One region of the Micromonospora sp. NPDC047740 genome, then DNA from elsewhere that is predicted to be linked to it. Evidence: riboswitches for the same ligand, from Rfam matches in the RefSeq annotation. Region 1 holds a riboswitch; the other holds the start of a gene.
The links. Region 1 has a riboswitch for cyclic di-AMP ahead of ACGF4F_RS22240 (NlpC/P60 family protein). Riboswitches for the same ligand answer to the same signal wherever they lie in the genome.
Positions count from the first base shown of each region.

Region 2: it holds a riboswitch for cyclic di-AMP, as region 1 does, so the genes downstream of both, ACGF4F_RS07550 (hypothetical protein) here and ACGF4F_RS22240 (NlpC/P60 family protein) in region 1, are expected to answer to the same signal.

Region 1 is NZ_JBIDCT010000012.1:3,809-7,205, reverse strand. It holds gene ACGF4F_RS22245 (N-acetylmuramoyl-L-alanine amidase) at 1-1,528, opposite strand, end outside; cyclic di-AMP (ydaO/yuaA leader) riboswitch at 1,761-1,896, shown strand; gene ACGF4F_RS22240 (NlpC/P60 family protein) at 1,909-2,943, shown strand; gene dcd (dCTP deaminase) at 2,989-3,397, opposite strand, start outside.
Region 2 is NZ_JBIDCT010000003.1:119,197-122,593, forward strand. It holds gene ACGF4F_RS07545 (carbonic anhydrase) at 80-757, shown strand; gene ACGF4F_RS07550 (hypothetical protein) at 822-1,841, opposite strand; cyclic di-AMP (ydaO/yuaA leader) riboswitch at 1,847-1,977, opposite strand; gene ACGF4F_RS07555 (YibE/F family protein) at 2,132-3,397, opposite strand, start outside.

The DNA of each region.
Region 1 (3,397 bases):
GCGGCGCGGTCGGGCTCGGGGCGGTGCGCAGGATGACGGAGGAGGAGCCCCGCAGCGGGCAGGGCTCGGCCGTCGGCGGCACCGGTCCCGGTGGCAACGGGGGCTGCTGGTTGCAGCCGGTGAAGGCCGGCTGGTTGCTGGCGTAGTCCGGGTCGATGGTGACCAGGCCGGTGTTCGGCGTGCCGGTCGAGTGGAACGGCGCCTTCAGCAGATCGAAGTAGTGCGACCAGTCCCAGTACGGGCCCGGGTCCCAGTGCATCCCGGCGACGTTCCCGGCGAGGATGCCGGGGACGTTGTCGTGGCCGAGGATGTGCTGCCGGTCCAGCGGGATCTGGAACCGCAGCGCCAGGTGCCGGACCAGCTTGGCCGAGGCCCGGTACATCGCCTCGGTGTACCAGGTGCCGCGGCCGGCGTAGCCCTCGTGTTCGACGCCGATGGACTTGGCGTTGACGTACCAGTTGCCGGCCTGCCAGCCGACGTCCTTGGCCTTGATGTGCTGGGCCACGTAGCCGTCCACCGAACGCAACGTGTAGTGCCAGCCCAGGTAGGTCACGTCCTGGACCGCGTTCACGCTGCCCCGGAAAGAGCCCTCGGTGTCGTGGATGATGATGTATTCGAGCTTCTGCTGGGCCGGCCGGTTGCCGATGTCGTAGTTGCCGTAGTCCACGATGTTCGTCTTGGGGATCGTGTACTCCCCGTACGGCGCGGGAATCCACTCGCAGGCGAGGCGGACCGGGCACTCCAGGCCATCCGGCCGCTCGGCGCGGCGCAGGCCGAGCTTGTGCAGCCCGGACTGGTCCGGCGTCACCGTGGTGGCGGCGAGGGTCACCCGCTGGCCGTCGTCGGTGGTCCGGCTGGCACCCTGGCCGATCTGGTCGTACACCTCGTCGGCGAAGGCCGCCGCGGCGTCCTCGGTGTCCGCGCCGGAGTATCGGGCCACCGCGCCGTACCAGGCCGCCGGGTCGCTGCCGGCGCCGACCGGCCCGCCCAGGTCCTGCTGGTACGAGGCCAGCAGCGCCGCGCCGCCCCGGATGTTGGCCGCTGCCTCGTCGCGCAGGGTCTCCTTCGACACGCCGGTGAGGTCGGCGGCGGCGTCGAGGGTCTGCAGGGACGCCTCGGGCAGGGTGTCCCCGGAAGGCGCGGCGGCGGCGGTCAGGTCGACGGTGAGCGGGCGGGAGTCGTCGCCGCGGGGGTCCTCGTTCTCGTCCACGTGCGCGCTGGACGGAGTCGAGGCGACCTGCTCGGCGTCGGTGAGGTGCATCGGGCCGTAGCCGCCGCTGGTGCTGGGCTGGCCGGAGTGGGTGTCCCAGCGGGACTCCAGGTAGGAGACGCCCAGCAGGACGCTCTGCGGCACGCCGTACTCCGCCGCCGCGGCGGCGTACTGCTGCTGGCGGTCCGGGCTGTCGGTGGTGCCGGCGGCGGTGAGGGGCGCCGCCACAGTGGGACCGCTGGTCGCGAGAGCGGTGGCCGCCGCGACGGCGGCGGCCAGCAGTATCCGTCTGCGCGATGGCAGGGCTGAGAGGTGCATCGAACCTCCAGATAGGGATGGGGGTGACTGCGTCCCCACCCTCACTCCGCAGATGGCCCCAGGTCAATACCTTTCCAGGTGGTGATGATGGGCGTAAAAAACCTTCACCGCCGGGTGGTTTCCGAATCTGCGTACGGAGTGTCACGGCGGATCGGGTTGCGGATTGATAACGACGGTCCCTACTCTGGTCAGTTGTCGACCGGTAGGTTCACCGTCCATCCCGGGTGGTGACGGTCCGACACCGCCGAGTCGCCGCCAGGCGAGCCGGGGACCCAGGTACCTGGGGTGAATCCGCAGCCACTGCGGTAGGGCGGCTCCCTTCCCGCCCGAACCCGTCAGCTAACCCGGTAGGCGGGCAGGAAGAAGGAGTACGGAGCCCGGTGGCAAACCATGCCCCGCGGCCACCGTCGGACCGGTCGGTCGACCGGTCGACGGCTGCGCCGCGTTCACGCTGGTCCCGCTTCACCACCGCCCTCGCCGCCCTGGTCGGCACCGCCGTCGTCCTGACCGGCGGCGCCACGGCGGCCCACGCCGAACCGTCGGTCACCGAGATCGAGCGCCAGATCGACCAGGACTGGAACAAGCTCGAACCGATCATCGAACAGGTCAACTCCACCCGCGAGAAGCTCGCCGTCCGGCGCAAGCAGGCCGACGCGCTGGAGAAGCAGATCGCCCCGCTCGAGGCCCAGGTCGACGCCGCCCTCGGGCAGGTCGGCGGGCTGGCTGCCGACGCGTACAAGGGCAACAACCTCAGCACCGTCAACGCCCTGCTGGGCAGCCGGTCGCCGAGCGAGGTGGTCAACAGCCTCGAACTGCTCGACCGCTACGCGCACCACCAGCACGAGCAGGTGCAGGCCGTCATGGAGCTGCGCGACCAGTTGGCCGCGAAGAAGAAGCCGCTGGACGCGATGGTCGCCCAGTTGGCCCGTACCGAAGCTCAGCTCGCGGCCCAGAAGAAGCAGATCGACGCCGAGATCGCCCGGCTCCAGAAGCTCCGGCTCAAGGTGTACGGCAACGGCGGCGGCGGACCGCTGCGTCCCGCGCCCTGCCCCGCCGGCTACCCGGGCGGCCCGGCCGGTGTCGCGGTCAAGTTCGCCTGCGCCCAGATCGGCAAGATCTACGTCTGGGGCGCCGCCGGCCCGGACCACTACGACTGCTCCGGCCTGACCATGGCGGCCTGGGCCAAGGCCGGGGTCTCCCTGCCGCACAACGCCCGCGAGCAGCACGACGTCACCCGGCGGGTGAGCCGCGGCGAGCTACGCCCCGGTGACCTGGTCTTCTACTACAGCGACCTGCACCACGTCGGGATGTACGTCGGCGGCGGCTGGGTGGTGCACGCCTCCCAGTCCGGCAAGCCGATCACGATGAAACGCGTCGACGACGGCCAGATCAACAGCTACGGCCGCCCGGGCTGACGGGTACGCAGGGGCTTCCGCGTCGCGGAAGCCCCTGCGTCGTGCTCAGCGGGTCGGCCAGGTACGCCAGTTCTGCCAGGACCGGCTCGGGGTCGGCCCGCGCTGCCCCTGGTAGCGCGAGCCGTAGACCGCCGAGCCGTACGGGTGCTCGGCCGGCGACGAGAGCCGGAAGATGCAGAGCTGGCCGATCTTCATGCCGGGCCAGAGCGTGATCGGCAGATTGGCCACGTTGGAGAGTTCCAGCGTGACGTGCCCGGAGAAGCCCGGGTCGATGAAACCGGCGGTGGAGTGGGTGAGCAGCCCGAGTCGGCCCAGGCTGGACTTGCCCTCGAGCCGGCCGGCCAGCTGGTCGCCCAGCGAGATCACCTCGAGCGTTGAGGCGAGCACGAACTCGCCCGGGTGCAGCACGAACGGCTCGCCCTCGGGTACCTCCACCATCGAGGTCAGGTCGTCC
Region 2 (3,397 bases), on a different contig from region 1:
TGTGACCGTGGTGGTCGAGGCCGCCTCTGCCGCCGGCCGGGCTGACCAGGTCGTTTCGCGCGAGGACGAGGTGAGTGCAGTGCTGCCGACCAATCCCGAACAGGCGCTCGCCGAGCTGTTCGCCGGCAACCAGCGGTTCGTCACCGGCGTACCCCGTCATCCCAACCAGGACGCCGAGCACCGCGCCGCCGTCGCCGACGGCCAGCACCCGTTCGCGGTGATCGTGGGCTGCGCCGACTCCCGGCTCGCCGCCGAGATCATCTTCGACCGTGGCCTCGGTGACCTGTTCGTGGTGCGGACCGCCGGCCACACCGTCGGCCCCGAGGTGCTCGGCAGCGTCGAGTACGCGGTCACCGTGCTGGGCACCCCGCTGGTGGTGGTGCTCGGCCACGACTCGTGCGGCGCGGTGCAGGCCGCCCGCGAGGTGGTCGCCACCGGCACGCCCCCCGCCGGCCACCTCGGCGCGTTGGTGGACGCCGTCGTGCCCAGCCTGGCCCGGGCCGCCCGGGAGGGTGTCGAGGACCTCGACGAGATCGTCGACATCCACATCGCGCGGACCGTGGAGGCGCTGCTGGCCCGGTCCGCCGTGCTCGCCGAGCGGGTGGCGGCCGGGCGGTGCGGGGTGGTCGGCATGTCGTACCGGCTCAGCGCGGGCGAGGTGCGGACGGTGGCCGAGGTGCCGGCCGGCAAGCCGAGCGCGACGCTGCCGGGCGCGGCCACGCCCGCGGACCCGGCGCCCACCGCCGTCGCCGGTTGAGCCCTACCTGACGCCGAGGGGCCGCCCCGCGGTCGCGGGACGGCCCCTCGGCGTGGTACTCCGGCTACAGCAGCGACACGTGCACGTGGTCGGTGTGGTTGGAGGGCCCGCTGTAGGACTTCCAACCGGTCGCCGGGAACCAGATCTGCCGGTTCCAGATCACGTAGTAGACGCCCAGCCGGTCGGCGTTGCGGATCAGGAACGCGGCGAGGTTGTTGCCGTACATCCGCATGTCGTTGTTGTGCCAGGGGGAGAAGCCGCTGCGCTGTAGCGACCAGTCGCAGGCCCGGCCCTTGGGGTGCTCCCAGGGACCGCCCGGGCGGTAACAGCCCACGAAGCGGTCGAAGCCGGCCCGCTTGACCTCCTTGTACATGTGCAGCGTGCGCGGGGTGATGTAGCCCGAGGTGGTCGGGTCCTTCACGCTGCGTGACTCGGGCTTCCACCCCCCGTCAGCCGTCCGGCCGGGAGCGATCCGGGCGACCGGGGAGGTGGCCGCGACCAGGCCGGCGGTGAAATCCCGCCCGCCGACCAGCCGCAGGGCCTTCTCCGCCTCGGCCTTCTCGCGCCGCATCGCGTTGGTCTGCTTCTGCTGCTCGCGGATCTCCGCATCGAGCGCGATCTTGGCCTGTTCCGCGCGGTTCTTCGCGGCGTTGACCTCGGCGAGCTTCTGCGCGTTCATCAGGTTCAGCTCGTCGAGGGCGGAGGCCCGCTGGACGAACGAGTCGGGCGCGTTGCTCTCCAGTAGCAGGGCCATCGCGCCGATCCGGCCGGTCCGATAGGACTGCGTGGCGATCTGGCTCACCTGCGGCCGCAGCGCGTCCAGGTCGGCCTGCGCCGCCCGGATCTCGAGGGCCAACTGGAGTTGGCGCTGCTTCGACTTGTCCAGCTTCGCCTTGGCCTGCAGGAAGCCGCGATTGGCGGCATCGATGACCTCGGTGATGAGCGGAGGATCGTTGTCCTCCTCGTGGCCCGATGGGTTGGGGGTGTTGGGTGCGGCCAGCGCCGGGGTGGGCCCGGCGACGATGGCGAACGCGGTGAGCACGGCCACCACAGGTGTCAACCAGCGGCGCAGGGGTGCCGTCAACAGGGTTCCCTTCCGTCGACCGCCGACCGGGTTAGCTGTCGGGTTCGGGACGGAAGTGGCCCCTACCGCTCGCGCGGATTCACCCCAGGTACCTGGTTCCCCGGTTCGCCACAGGGCGATTGGGCGGTGGTACCGCTGGCGCCGGTGCGCGCCTTCGGCGGTTACCGGCAGCGAGGTTACCCGAGAGCCCGGTCGGGGATCTACGTCCGGAAGCCGACCAATCGCACGTTTTCGTCGTCGCCCTGCGTGACCAGCGTCGCGTTCGCGCCGGCCGGTCACGCTGCGGAGTATCACCATGCGGCTTCCGTGCTCCTCTCCGGTCCGGATCGTCCGGCGGCCGCACCGCCGAGGGCCTCCAGCGCGTCGTGCCGCTCGGCCGGCGGCCGGGACGACGGCGGGCGGGCTCCGGCGTCCGTCGCGACGCCGGCCCGTCCGGCGGTCCGGACCACCGCCGCCAGACCGGTGGTCAGCGGTACGGCGGCGATCAGGCCGAGCGTGGCCACCGCGCTCCGGACGATCTCCTGCGCCATGAACTCGCTGGTGAGGATCTCGCCCACCGGTCGCGAGTCGGCGACCAGCAGGAGTAGCAGCGGCAGCGACGCGCCCGCGTACGCCAGCACGATGGTGTTGACGGTGGAGGCGATGTGCGCGCGGCCCACCCGGGTGGCCGCCCGGTAGAGCTGCATCCGGGACAGCCCCGGGTTCGCGTTCGCCAGCTCGGTGACCGTGGCCGCCTGGGTGACGGTGACGTCGTCCAGCACGCCCAGCGAGCCGATGATGATGCCGGCCAGGAGCAACCCGTGCAGGTCGACGTTCTGCTGGAACATCGACAGCGTGGTGGCGTCCTCGCTGCCGTAGCCGGTCAGGTGGGTGGCCGCGGTGGCCAGGGTGCCGAGGACGCCGGTCAGCACCAGGCTGCCCAGGGTGCCGAGCACCGCCACCGAGGTTTCGGCGGTGATCCCGTGGGTCAGGTAGAGCACCACGAACATGATCAGCGCGGCGCCGACGATCGCCACCAGCAGCGGCGGCTGGCCGGCGCCGATCCCGGGCAGCACGAAGCCGAGCAGCACGGCGAAGCTCGCCACCAGGCCGCCCAGCGCGGCCAGTCCGCGCCAGCGCCCGAACGCCACGATGGCGACGGCGAACAGCACGGCCAGCCAGACCAGCGGCGTGCCGCGCTGGTGCTCGGCGATGTTGTAGGTCTTGATCGTCGGATCGGCCGGGTCCATCAGCTCGACGAGGATGATCTTGTCGCCGACCTCGACCCGGGGTGCCCCGGGACCGGACGGGAGGGGTGCCTCGACCTGCCGGCCGGCGTCCGGGCCCTGTTCGGCGGCGACCGTCGCGGTTCCGCACGGCCCCGTGGGCTGGCCGGTGCCGCCCTCCGGCGTCGGCGGGCACGGCTCGGTCACCACCCGGGTCACCGTGCCGTGGTAACGCGGCAGGTCCGGGCCACCCGTCGGCTCCCGGCTGTCCCGCGGCCACAGCACCAGCGCGGCGACCACGGTCACCAGGAACAGCGGCACCACCGTCGCGACGAGGATCCGTCGCACCCC